Linked DNA regions of Bdellovibrio bacteriovorus. Each later gene encodes a partner of the first gene's protein in a complex. Links are inferred from orthologs where the notes say so. Each region holds a gene or a part of one and is shown on either strand. Other genes may lie near its edges. The genes, in order: AZI87_RS15240 and dnaN.

Region 1 (6,252 bases):
AAGTCCACTGTATAAAGCGTTCCATTCGACTTTCTAGAAATCGCGTTGATGGAAACCGAACCCGCAAGAAGATTTGATGCTTGCGTATTCTGAGTGGGCACTGCCGGGGTCACCACGGGGGCCGTTGTCTGTGTAGTTTCTTCATCGAAACCGGGAAGATCTTCAATACCTGAGGCTTGTGCTAAGTGAGATGTCAGCAAAGACATCGCCATTAACGTTTTTGTAAACGCTTTCATAGTGTTCTCCGACTTGTTTTTTTAAACGTACTAATTTTTAGAGTCGGACCAGTTGCCCCAAGAAATTACAGCCAGCCCAAATTCCGAAGCCGAATATTCCAAAGATCATGCCGTTACGGGAAGTTCCGAAAGTGAGGCAGATTTGTTTAGAAACACCCTGGGTCGTTTAAAACTTCGACAGCAGACAATTCGTGGCGGCGCTGGTGCTCCCTAAGAGAGCAGAGGGATAAATGAGAGGCAAAAAGAAAAGGCCGATTTGTCGTCGGCCTGCAAACATGCTTGTAATACAATTTTTATCAGAACCACGAATAACAAGTCCCGTTCGGTTCTTGATGGTTCGTGGCCTTATTTTACGCCAGGGGCTTAAAGGGTGACCGACCTAAGAAACCACCGCTGCCAAAGCCGCTTCGTAGTTCGGTTCATTCACGATTTCAGATACCTGTTCGCAGTGAAGAACTTTGTTGTCCTCTGATAGAACCACGACGGCTCTAGAAAGAAGCCCCGCCAATGGAGAATCTTCGATTTGCAATCCCCACTCTTTACCAAAACCGCTGCGGAATGACGATACCGTTTCACAGTTCTTAATGCCTTCAGCGCCACAGAAACGCGCCTGAGCAAATGGAAGATCGGCAGAGATATTCAACACAACCGTGTTGTTCAATTTCGCCGCTTCTTGATTGAATTTTCTAACAGACGCCGCACATGTGCCTGTGTCTACGCTTGGAAAAATATTAAGAACTTTCTTTTTGCCTGCGAAATTTGCCAGAGAAACTTCTGATAGATCGTTTTTCACAAGTTTGAAATCTTTTACTGTTGTGCCTTTTGCCGGAAGTTCTCCAGTTGTTTTTACTGGGTTTCCTTTAAGAGTGATGCTTGCCATAATAGCTCCTTAAGTTAGATTGAAAAATGACATAATCACGTTAATCCTGCGTCTATTATCACGCAAGAAGAATGCCTCGCGCTGTCTTACATAGGTACGTTTGACGGGCTGAGCCCTCCTTGATTTTTTCAGAATCGAACAGCAACTATCGAAAATAAGATACGAGGTGGAGACTAAATCTTGACGCATTTGCTTACTGCCGCCGTGGCAGTAGATTTGTCCTCTAAAGACGCATCCCAATTCCGCTGAATAGTTTCACTTGTCTTTAAACACCTTACCTCTTCGTCACCTGAGTTCATACTCTACCTCAGATATTTCTTGGACCCCCATGCAAGGAGATGATCTTGAAAAAGTCACTGATTCTATTCACAGCATCCACGATGCTGATCGCCTGCTCCCCTGATATCAGTTCCCACGACGCTCTGACATCAGCGCCAGGCACATCCGTCATTGGTGGCCAGCCCATCATGGAAAGAACAACCGAAGCTTCGCGCAGTGTGATTCTTGTTGAGATGACAAATCGCTTTGGCCAAGGCTTAGGTTTTTGTACGGGCACATTGATTGGCTCGCACACAGTCTTGACCGCAGGGCATTGTTTCGACAAACAGCGCCTGCCGTCCCTATCCGGCGTGAACATCATTTTCACGACGAAAAAATATTCAATGTATCAACGCTCCCCAACCACTCGCAAAGCTAGCGACTGGGAAATTCATCCCGACTATAACAGCACTAAAAAATTATATGACCATGACATTGCCGTGGTTCGCTTTGAAGGCTCGATACCCGACGGATTTCAGCCGGTGGATTTCGATACCGACAGACGCACCGATTATTCTAATGAAGAAGTCTATGTGTATGGTTACGGACGCTCGAAAGATTATACGGGAAGAAAAAACCAAGACATCTATGCTTATCTTGGTCAGCTTCATCGGGGCATCTTGACGATTGATTCTTCATACCATCGCTCTGACGATCGCTATTGGACTGTCAGCGGTGCCGACACCTCTATCTGCCAAGGAGATTCCGGCGGTCCGCAGTTTTATCATAAAGAGGGCGTGCTAAAAGTTATCGGCGTGAACTCGGCCGTACTTGGTCCCAAGCTCGCCAACGGACAGTATAGCTGTATGGGTGTAACTCAAGCCACGAAAGTCGGCGCGGCTTCAGATTGGATCATCGAAGCCATCGACAAAATGAACTAACTACCATTTTATTTTGGGGAACATCTTCAGAGCATTGATACGCGTTTGCTCGCAAAGCTGTTCTTCTGAAATGCCTTTGAGTTCCGCCACAAATTTTGCCGTGTGAACCACGTAGGCTGGCGTATTCTTTTTTCCGCGCATTGGAATAGGCGCTAAGAAAGGAGCATCGGTTTCAACGTGAATGCGATCCAGTGGCAACATCTTCACCGTCGCACGAAGACTGTCGGCATTTTTGAAAGTGACAACTCCACTGATGGAAATATTCAAACCCACGTCCAAAGCTTGTTTTGCCAACCACTCTGTTCCCGTGAAGCAGTGAACAAGTCCTGTGACTTCGCCTTTAAATTCCTTCAAGATCTCAATCGTGTCTTCTTCCGCATCGCGCGTGTGAATTTCAATCGGAAGTTTCGTGCGTTTCGCGATTTCCAACTGCGCACGGAAAGCTTCTTTCTGCTGTTCACGAGGGGACTGATCATAGTAGTAATCTAAACCGATTTCCCCAATCGCCACCACACAAGGTTCACTGGAATGTTCTTCGATAAAGCGACCCGCTTCTTCGGTATAAACTTTCCCGTCGTGGGGATGAACTCCCAATGTGCAATACACATCAGGATAATATTTGCGGGCGATATCCAAAACGATGGGATGATCACCAGGCTCGGTACCAATAGTGATGATTTTACGAACGCCGGCAGCTTTTGCATTGGCAATTGCAGCTTCGACGCCCTCTTCGAGCATGTTTAAATGAGCGTGAATATCAATCCATTCCATAGGGTCAGTATACCCTAGGGACGATGGGTAATAAAGAACTCTTCCATGACCAACTGAGGATCACGGTTGGCGCCAAAGGACTGCTCTACCTGCAGGGACTTCTGCATTAAAGCCAATAAGAATTCGCGGTTGTATTCGGCCAAGGTCTTAATAATGGGAGCCTGATCCAAATTCGTGATCTGAGTTTTAGCACCTTCTTGAAGATAGATCGCGTCCTTCATAAAGCTGACCCAATAAGAAATCAGACGCTGCCCTTGAGCACGATCTTTGAATTCCGTGCGCCAAGTTTCATTCAAAAGAAAATCCGCATCCGTCAAAAAGAGATTCAGCATCTCAACGGATTTTTGACGAAGCTCTAACTCAGGACCCTCTTGCAACTGTGCGAGCTTCTCGAAACTTCCGCGAGCCGCGCGCAAAGCCCAGGCAGGTGCTTTCACTTTTTTCTGAAGATCTTCGGACGTCAAAGGTTTGAACTGCACAATCCGGGAACGTGAACGAATGGTTTGCATCAAGCCCGCGACACTCGGAGCAATCAAAAAGAAGAAGGTTCCTTCAGGAGGCTCTTCCAAAGTTTTTAACAAGGAGTTTGCGGCCTGCGGATTTAAATTTTGCGCTTGATCGATGATGATCACGCGATTTCCGGAAAGACTTTTAAGACTGAGGAACTCAATCACCTCACGGGCTTGTTCCATCTTGATTTGCGCGCCGGAAGGCTCAATGATCTTAAGACCTTCATGCGTCCCTTGCGCCATACGGAAACAAGATGGACATTTGCCACAACCGCGAGGGCTTTGTGGACAAGCCAGCGCTTGTGCCAAGCCTTTGGCGGTGAGCTTTTTTCCAATGCCGGCAGGTCCGACAAAAAGATACGTCTGCCCGGGCTTTCCCTGTTCAAAGGAAGCCACCAGCTTTGCGATAATATCTTGATGTCCTAAGACGAAATCGAGCAAGCGAGCCATCAACAACCTATTTCAAAATATTCTTTTCGGCCAAAGCCTTCAGAAGTTGTTGGAAAAGAACTTCGGGAGTTTCTTGCGCATTGAGCACAAGCCATGAAGACGCTTCAGCGCGAGCTTGCTTTAAAAAAGACTGACGCACTTTTTCGTGAAAGGAATCCGCTTCAGACTCGATGCGATCTTCACTTTCTCCGTTAGCGGCCCCACGCCCTTGACGACGTGAGCGAGATTCCTCGACAGAAAGATCTAAAAGAATTGTTAGATCGGGTTTCAAACCACCCGTAGCGAAGTCGTTTAAAGACATCACATCTTTTTCAGAAATATCACGACCGCCGCCTTGAAAGGCCACTGAACTTGCGGTGAAGCGATCACAAAGAACCCACGTCCCTTTGGCCAAAGCCGGACGAATCACTTGTTCGACGTGTTGAGCGCGGCTTGCTTCATACAAAAGAAGTTCAGTGCGGGGAAGTGGCGAAGGCCCTTCCGTACGAAGAATCATATTGCGAATTTCATCCCCAAGAGGTGTTCCTCCCGGTTCACGAGTGCGTTGAAAAGCCACCCCACGACGCGCCAGTTCCCCTTCAAGGGCACGCATCAAGGAGCTCTTCCCAGAGCCATCCAATCCTTCAAAAACCAAAAATTTCATTAAGGCCAACTTCTAATTAAAGACTACACTGCAGCTACGGCCACGGCCGTACGATAGAACTTTGTCAGATATAGCGCGATAGACGTCAACAAAACGCATTCCGACAAGGCGCATTGAACCGCGAACGTCGCCAAATTCGAGTCTGACGAAGCCCTTAACCAATGGGGACACCGTGACACGAATAAGATGATGGCGTTCAAAGCGGTTGGTGAACGTCAATAGATCCGCCAACGGAGGCGGAGGAAAACCTAAACTCGAACTCAATCCAGCTGAGAAATACTCAGGTGATGACACACTATAACCAGGCACTGCCGGTGGATAAAACGAACTTCCTTTTAAAGTCTCAGCCCCATTTCGTCGGCCCAAAGTGATGCCCGCTTTACCGACAATACCCAAGACCGAAACTGCTGCTTTGGTATTATCAAAACTTTCTGAATTGTGGAAAATCTCAAAAACGAAGGCACGCTTTGATTTATTAAACGCGAAACTTAAACCCACTTCTTCGGCACCACCGCCGCCCTTACGCAAAACGCCGGTTTCAGCTAACGCTCCTACAGAAACACTCAATCCGAACTCGTTCGAGTCAATCACCAGAGGCGCTTGGGACCATAATTTATAATCAATACCTTTTAACACAGCTTGAACTGCTTGATGGCTGCGCACTGAAAAAGTTCTTTTTTCTGTCGGCGTCTGCTCGACTGTTTTTCCGAAGGCTTGCTTGGTTTTTACCTTCACAAAACTAAAGGCATCTCCGACCACACTGCCCGCGCCGAATACAAACTTTGTTGAATTCATAATACGAGCCGCATTAGCCAAGAACATCAAACGCATTTCTTGAAACTTTTGTTTTCTATCTTCAGGAAGACTTTCATAAGCCTGCATTGGGTCGGCTTCTTCGATAGATCCGCCTCGAGCTAAAATCTGCTGTTTTACTTTTTCAGGAAGCTTTAAGCCTAAAGCTGCTTTCATCTCTTCGCGGTCAGGGTACTTGTCAAACTCGAAGATCTTGTCTTCGGCAATTTTGATAAGCGTCCGCTCTTGGTCGGCGATCTGAACCTTATCTAGAAGTTTTTCTTCAACTTCCGTCTCAATACGAGACGGGTCTTCAGCCCATGAATGTGCTGAAGGCAAAAGGAAAAGCAAAGCCACCAATAAGAAGCGCCACTGTGTTTTCATACTGATGGGACTTGGTGCAAAGCCAAGACCGGGTTTTTCGAGTACTAAGTATTTGATTGGACGAGAGCTCGTATGTCTAAGCCTTCGACATCGAACCTTCCCAGGGCACTGAAAGCCGAGGCCTTACAGGTTTATAAATGGCTCCCATCTGACGGACTTGTGCACTTCGCCCTTCGGGATCACAAAACCTTCCTCGGAAAGAAAATACGTTTCAATATTCACACCCGCATTTTCAGTGGTGATAATATGAAAGCTATTAACCTCTCCGCGCAAGCGATCTGATGTCGCGCTTCCTGCAGATATGTGCAAAATCTGATGGCCCTCTTCATCTTTGACGGTGGCCACCCAATTTAAGTGCGAATGCCCACTTAAAACCAAATGCGGCTTC
Region 2 (6,272 bases), on another replicon or contig:
GCTTTATCGACAGTCGTAAGCAAGTCATCTTAGCCAGCGATCGTATGCCGAAAGATATCCATGGTTTAGAAGACCGCAGTCGCACTCGCCTAGAACGCGGTTTGATTGCAGATATCACTATGCCGGATTTAGAGACTCGTATCGCGATCCTGCGTTATAAAGCCGAAAAATTTAACGTTCGTTTACCTGAAGATGTTGTGAATTATATCGCAAGAATCTCAAAACGTTCGATCAGAGAGCTTGAAGGTAATCTTAAGAAGGTCAAAATGTTCTCTGAACTGCAAGGCCTTCCGATCGATCACGAGCTTGTTAAACGCATTCTTTCGCACCATGAAACGCAATCCACGATCTCTGTTGAAGAGATCATGAAGCTTGTAGCAGACCATTATAAAGTGCGCGTTTTGGATCTTAAATCCTCTACTCGCGCCAAGCCAATTGTCGTTCCACGTCAAATTGCGATGTATTTGATTAAGAAGTTCTTGGATAAATCTTTAGTGGATATCGGGAAGGCTTTTGGCGGAAAAGATCACACAACTGTGATGAATGCTCTAGAACGCGTCAAGAATCTACAATCCACGGATCAAGATATTTCCAAAGATATCGAAGATTTAGAACAGAGAATCCACAATATCACAGGCGTGTGAATGTGGACTGTGGATAAGGTTGAGGAAAAATTTGGGGCTTAAAATGTGGATCCGAGTTACCCCCAAAATCAACCAAGTTTAAGACGATTTATGCAGAGTCTTTATCCACAAGTGTTTTTTAGTGTTTACATGGGTTTAGGGGATTTGTTAGGTTTTCCACGCCCCTACTACTACTACTAGTTATTTATATTAATAGTAATAGTTAATAAGAGGGCTCAAGAGGTTGTATGAAACTTGAAATTGATAAAAGAGATTTATTAAGCCTTATCGGAAAGACACAGAACATTGTTGAGAAGCGCAACACAATGCCCATTCTCATCAACGTCCTTTTGGAAGCTGATCAAAATGCTTTAAAAGTTTTTGCAACAGATTTGGAAGTCAGCCTGACAGACCAAACAAAGGTTCAAGTACATCAACCGGGAAAAGTGGCGGTCTCTGCAAAAAGTCTTTTCGAAATCGCAAAAGAACTTTCTGAAGGCCCAATCACTTTAATCAAAAAAGAAAACAACTGGTTGGAAATCAAGCAAGGGAAGTACACTTCAAAAATCGTCGGTATCTCTGCTGAAGAATATCCGATCTTCCCAACATACAACTCTCAAGGTTTTATCAGCATCAATGCCGGTGTTCTGAAAGAGATGATTGATAAAACAATCTACTCTGTTTCCAATGATGAAACTCGTTACCACCTGAACGGTGTGTTCTTTGAACTTTCACCTCAAGGTGGATTTAAGATGGTGGCGACGGATGGTCACCGTATGAGTCTAGTGAACAAACCGCTTTCTGAAGTGAAAGTGGCCGCTACTCAAGGTGTTATCATTCCTCGTAAAGGTCTTCACGAAATCAAAAAGATTTTGGAAGGCATTGATGGAAATGTGGAAATCGCAATCGAAGGTTCTCAATTCGTGTTGAAACATTCATCAACAATCTTGATGATCCGTTTGATCGAAGGAAAGTACCCGAATTATCAACAATTTATTCCACAGAAACTTCCGCAAAAAGTAATGATCCACCGTGAAGCATTCTTAACTTCATTGAAGCGTGTATCACTTTTAGCGAACGTAAAATCCAAAGCGGTGCTGTTAAATCTTTCTAACGGCCGTATGGAAATTTCTTCGAACAACCCAGAGCTTGGTGACGCGAAAGAAGAGATCGAAGTTGAATACGCAGGCGGAGAAATTAAAATTGGTTTCAACGCGAAGTATGTGACTGACATCTTGACGAGTATGAGCCAAGACAAAATTGATTTCGAATTGAACGATCATCTTTCTCCTGGATTGATCCGTCCTCACAACGACACGTCTTACACTTGCGTTGTGATGCCTATGAGAATCTGATGATTTTTGAAAAGCTACGTCTTGTTAATTTTCGTAATTACCGGGACGTAGTAGTTCCATTTTCTCCGCGTGTGAATGTATTTGTCGGTGAAAATGGGCAAGGTAAAACAAATCTTCTTGAGGCCATGTACCTGATTTCTCAAGGAGACTCTTTTCGCTACAGTGATAATCGCACCTTGATCAACTCGAATAACCAAGAGGCTTTGATCCAAGCGCTGATTACTCAAAATGATCTCCACTACAAACTCAAACTTGGATTAAGCAAAAGTCGCAAAGTACTAACTTTGAACGATAAGAAAGTGTCTTCCACTGACGTGCGCAAGATTTTTGCTAGTGTCGTGTTCAGTCCCGAAAGTTTAGCATCGATCAAGGAAGGTGCGGATTATCGCCGTGAACTTGTAGATGAATTACTCATCACCTTTGAACGAAGAAATGCGGATTTGATCGCGGAATATCGCAAAGCTTTGAAAACGCGCAATAAGATCCTTAAAAACTATTTGGAGGGTTTGAACGACAAAACGGTCACGGAGAACCTTTTGGACGCTCTAAACCCCCAATTCTTGCGTTTAGCGGCCGATTTAAGCCACGCCCGGATCAATGCTCTAGCGGGTCTTTCGAAAGATTTTAATAATGCCATGCAGTACATTTCTAAAAATGACGCTGTGGATATCTCGGTGGAATACCTGATTTCGGATCAAAATGCGGTGGGTTTTACCCGAGAAGAAGTCCAATTTGCGCTGCAAAAAAGGATGAATGAACTGCATGATGCGGAGCTCTCATCTGGAACCAGTCTGGTAGGCCCTCACAAGCACGATATTGTGTTCCTATATGGGCAAAAAGACTCAAGATTTTATTGTAGCCAAGGGCAGCAAAGAGCCATCATATTGTCTTTCAAAATGGCCCAAATTGTGTATCATAGGAAGGCTCACGGAACCTATCCGGTTTTGATGTTAGACGATGTTTTATCTGAACTCGATAAAGCCAAAAGAGATGCACTGATTACGTTCTTACACGAGATCAATACGCAGATTTTTGTGACGACGACAGATTTCACATTGCCTGAATCTTTCAGCCTCGATCAGCTTTCCGTTTTGCGCATCAAGGATGGTCACATCCTCGATGAATAACTTCACTCTGGTTTTCCAGGGTGTATGCAGTCAGTGAGGGGTACACAGTGTCAGTCGAAGAACAAAAAACATATTCCGCCGACTCGATTCAGGTTCTTGAAGGACTTGAAGCCGTTCGTAAACGTCCAGGGATGTATATCGGTGATACCGGTTTCAAAGGTTATCACCATCTTGTGTATGAGATTGTGGATAACTCGGTAGACGAACATCTTGCAGGACATTGCAAACACATCTACGTCACAATCAATGCCGATGAATCGGTTTCAGTTCAAGATGATGGCCGCGGTATTCCCGTAGGCGCACACAAAAATGGTAAATCTGCTCTTGAAATCGTTATGACCGTTCTTCATGCCGGCGGTAAATTCGACGGTGGTGGTTATAAAGTTTCCGGTGGTCTACATGGCGTGGGTGCTTCTGTTGTGAATGCACTTTCTGACCGTGTTTCTGTCGAAGTTCATCGTGAAGGTTTCGTATGGAGACAAAACTATGAGCGTGGCCGCATCGTCGCGCCAGTAGCTCAAGGTGAAGCTTCGAATAAAACTGGAACGACAGTGACGTTCAAACCGGACCGTCAAATTTTCAAAGATGAAACTGTCATCTATGATTTCGCTACACTTGCAAATCGTTTTCGTGAACTTGCATTCTTGAATGCGGGTCTTCATATTTCTTTGAAAGACGAAAGATCAGGAAAGAAACAAGATTTCCAATATGCAAACGGTGTTGCTGAATTCGTTCAGTACATGAATCAATCTAAAAAATCTCTTCACAATGAAGTCGTTTACTTCAAAGGTGAAAAAGACAATGTCGACGTAGAAATCGCTTTGCAGTGGAATGATTCTTATTCGGAATCTATCTTCACGTACTGTAACAACATCAATACTCACGAAGGTGGTACTCACTTAGTTGGTTTCCGTGCGGCTTTGACTCGTACAACGAATGCGTACGCGACGGAAAAAAACCTTCTGAAAGATTTGAAAGCAAACCTTGAGGGTGAAGACATCCGCGAAGGTTTGGCAGCCGTGATTTCAGTAAAGGTTCGTGAGCCTCAGTTTGAAGGACAAACGAAAACGAAACTTGGGAACACCGAAGTTAAAGGTATCGTTGAAGCCTTAGTGAATGAAAAACTTGCGGACTGGATGGATCGTAATCCTGCCGTGGCTAAGAATATTATTTCTAAGTGTGTGGAATCGGCGCGTGCTCGTGAAGCCGCTCGTAAAGCTCGTGATTTGACTCGTCGTAAGACAGCACTGGATGGTGGATCTTTGCCGGGTAAGATGGCGGACTGCCAAGAACGTGACCCCGCACTTTGCGAATTATACCTGGTGGAGGGAGATTCTGCCGGTGGATCTGCGAAACAAGGACGTGATCGTCGTACTCAAGCGATTCTGCCTTTGAAAGGTAAAATCCTAAACGTCGAAAAAGCGCGTTTTGATAAAATTATTTCTTCTGAAGAGATCAAAGTTATTATCTCTGCGTTGGGAACTGGTATCGGTAAAGACAACGTGAACGTGGATAAAATCCGCTATCACAAAATCATTATCATGACCGATGCCGACGTCGACGGATCGCACATCATGACTCTGCTTTTGACATTCTTCTATCGTCAAATGCCGGAGGTTCTAGAGCGCGGTTATGTTTACATCGCTCAACCACCACTTTACCGTGCGAAAAAAGGTAAAGAAGAAACTTATTTGAAAAACGAAGCAGCATTAACCGAGTTCCTTTTAAGCTCTGGTTTGAATGCTTTCAAAATCAAAGGAAAAGAAAGCTTGAAAGAAGCCGATCTTCGTCAATTGATTTTGAACATTCAAAGATTCAATGACCTTCTTCGTGTATCTTCAAAAAAGTACGACAAAGATGTTTTGTATTTCTTGTTAAGCAAGGTAGGCGATTTCGAAAAAACTTTCGCCGACGCTGGTAAAATCCAAACTTCTTTGAACGATTTGGGTGATTGGATTAAAGGAAATCAAAAACTGGGTATCACAGAGTACAAAGGCGAAGTTAAAACAGATGAAGCTACAGGAAAACCTTATGCTGACATCTACACTGTTCGTTACGCGGATCGTATGACGACAAAATTCAGCCTTGAAAGCTTGCGTTCTTCCGAAATTATCGAGCTTCGTAAAATCTGGAATGATATCCAAGGTGTGAGCACTCTTCCGATGACAATCATGGAAGGTGAAACTGAAATTGAGTTCGATAACTACAACGAATTCTATTCTCACGTAATGGAATCTACGAAAAAAGGAATGTACATCCAACGTTACAAAGGATTGGGCGAGATGAATCCGGAGCAGTTGTGGGAAACTACACTGAATAAGGAAAACCGCACTCTTCTTCAAGTAAACATTGATGATGCTGTTGCAGCGGATGAGACATTCTCAATCTTGATGGGTGAAATGGTTGAACCGCGTCGTCAGTTCATCCATGACAATGCCCTTCTTGCTCGTAGTTTGGACGTTTAATTTTAGTTTTTTAAGTTGGTGAAGTTATGGAAAATAATAATGAAGAAAAAGGCGTAACCCGCGTCGATGTCAGTAAGGAAATGCGTGATGCCTACCTTCAGTACTCGATGTCTGTTATCGTGGGTCGTGCCCTACCCGATGTTCGCGACGGTTTAAAACCAGTTCACCGCCGTGTCTTGTTTGCACAAAGTGAAATGAACAACCGACCTGGCAGACCTTACTTGAAGTCTGCCCGTGTTGTCGGGGACGTAATCGGTAAATACCATCCTCACGGTGACTCTGCGGTTTACGAAACTATGGTTCGTATGGCCCAGGATTTCTCTTTGAGATATCCACTTGAGGATGGACAAGGAAACTTCGGTTCTATCGACGGCGATAGCGCGGCAGCTATGCGTTACACTGAGATCCGTATGACTCATCTTGCAGAAGAACTTTTGCAAGATATCGATAAAGAAACTATTCCGTTCGGACCGAACTACGACGACTCTTTGCAGATTCCTCTAGTTCTACCGGCGAAGTTCCCGAATCTTTTGGTGAATGGTTCTTCAGGTATCGCCGTTGGTATGGCGACAAATATTCCTCCGCACAACTTGGGCGAAGTCATTGATGGTTGTATTGAACTTATCAATAAGCCGGACTGTACACTTGAAGACTTGATGGTTCACATCAAGGGCCCAGACTTCCCATCTTACGGTGTGATTG

Evidence for each region.
Region 2: the proteins of AZI87_RS15240 (region 1) and dnaN are in contact, whole or in part, in a cryo-EM structure (PDB 8GIZ), measured with the Escherichia coli proteins. The link is inferred for Bdellovibrio bacteriovorus from one-to-one orthologs.

Annotation. Positions count from the first base shown.
Region 1 is NZ_LUKD01000008.1:126,049-132,300, reverse strand. Bases 2,074-4,977 are described here. They hold AZI87_RS15240 (ATP-binding protein), read right to left. Parts: upstream 4,046-4,977; coding sequence 3,101-4,045; downstream 2,074-3,100. Other genes in these bases: AZI87_RS15230 (hypothetical protein), read right to left, coding at 4,701-4,977; tmk (dTMP kinase), read right to left, coding at 4,053-4,688; AZI87_RS15245 (TatD family hydrolase), read right to left, coding at 2,316-3,086; AZI87_RS15250 (S1 family peptidase), read left to right, coding at 2,074-2,315. Also shown: AZI87_RS15260 (beta-sandwich domain-containing protein), read right to left, coding at 1-236; tpx (thiol peroxidase), read right to left, coding at 616-1,116; more of AZI87_RS15250, read left to right, coding at 1,461-2,073; more of AZI87_RS15230, read right to left, coding at 4,978-5,864; AZI87_RS15225 (metallophosphoesterase family protein), read right to left, coding at 5,988-6,252. UniProt on the Escherichia coli protein: Part of the beta sliding clamp loading complex, which hydrolyzes ATP to load the beta clamp onto primed DNA to form the DNA replication pre-initiation complex.
Region 2 is NZ_LUKD01000001.1:1,465,474-1,471,745, forward strand. What follows is about bases 1-2,924. They hold dnaN (DNA polymerase III subunit beta), read left to right. Parts: upstream 1-871; coding sequence 872-1,978; downstream 1,979-2,924. Other genes in these bases: dnaA (chromosomal replication initiator protein DnaA), read left to right, coding at 1-644; recF (DNA replication/repair protein RecF), read left to right, coding at 1,978-2,924. In the rest of the region: more of recF, read left to right, coding at 2,925-3,105; gyrB (DNA topoisomerase (ATP-hydrolyzing) subunit B), read left to right, coding at 3,153-5,570; gyrA (DNA gyrase subunit A), read left to right, coding at 5,597-6,272. UniProt on the Escherichia coli protein: Confers DNA tethering and processivity to DNA polymerases and other proteins. Acts as a clamp, forming a ring around DNA (a reaction catalyzed by the clamp-loading complex) which diffuses in an ATP-independent manner freely and bidirectionally along dsDNA.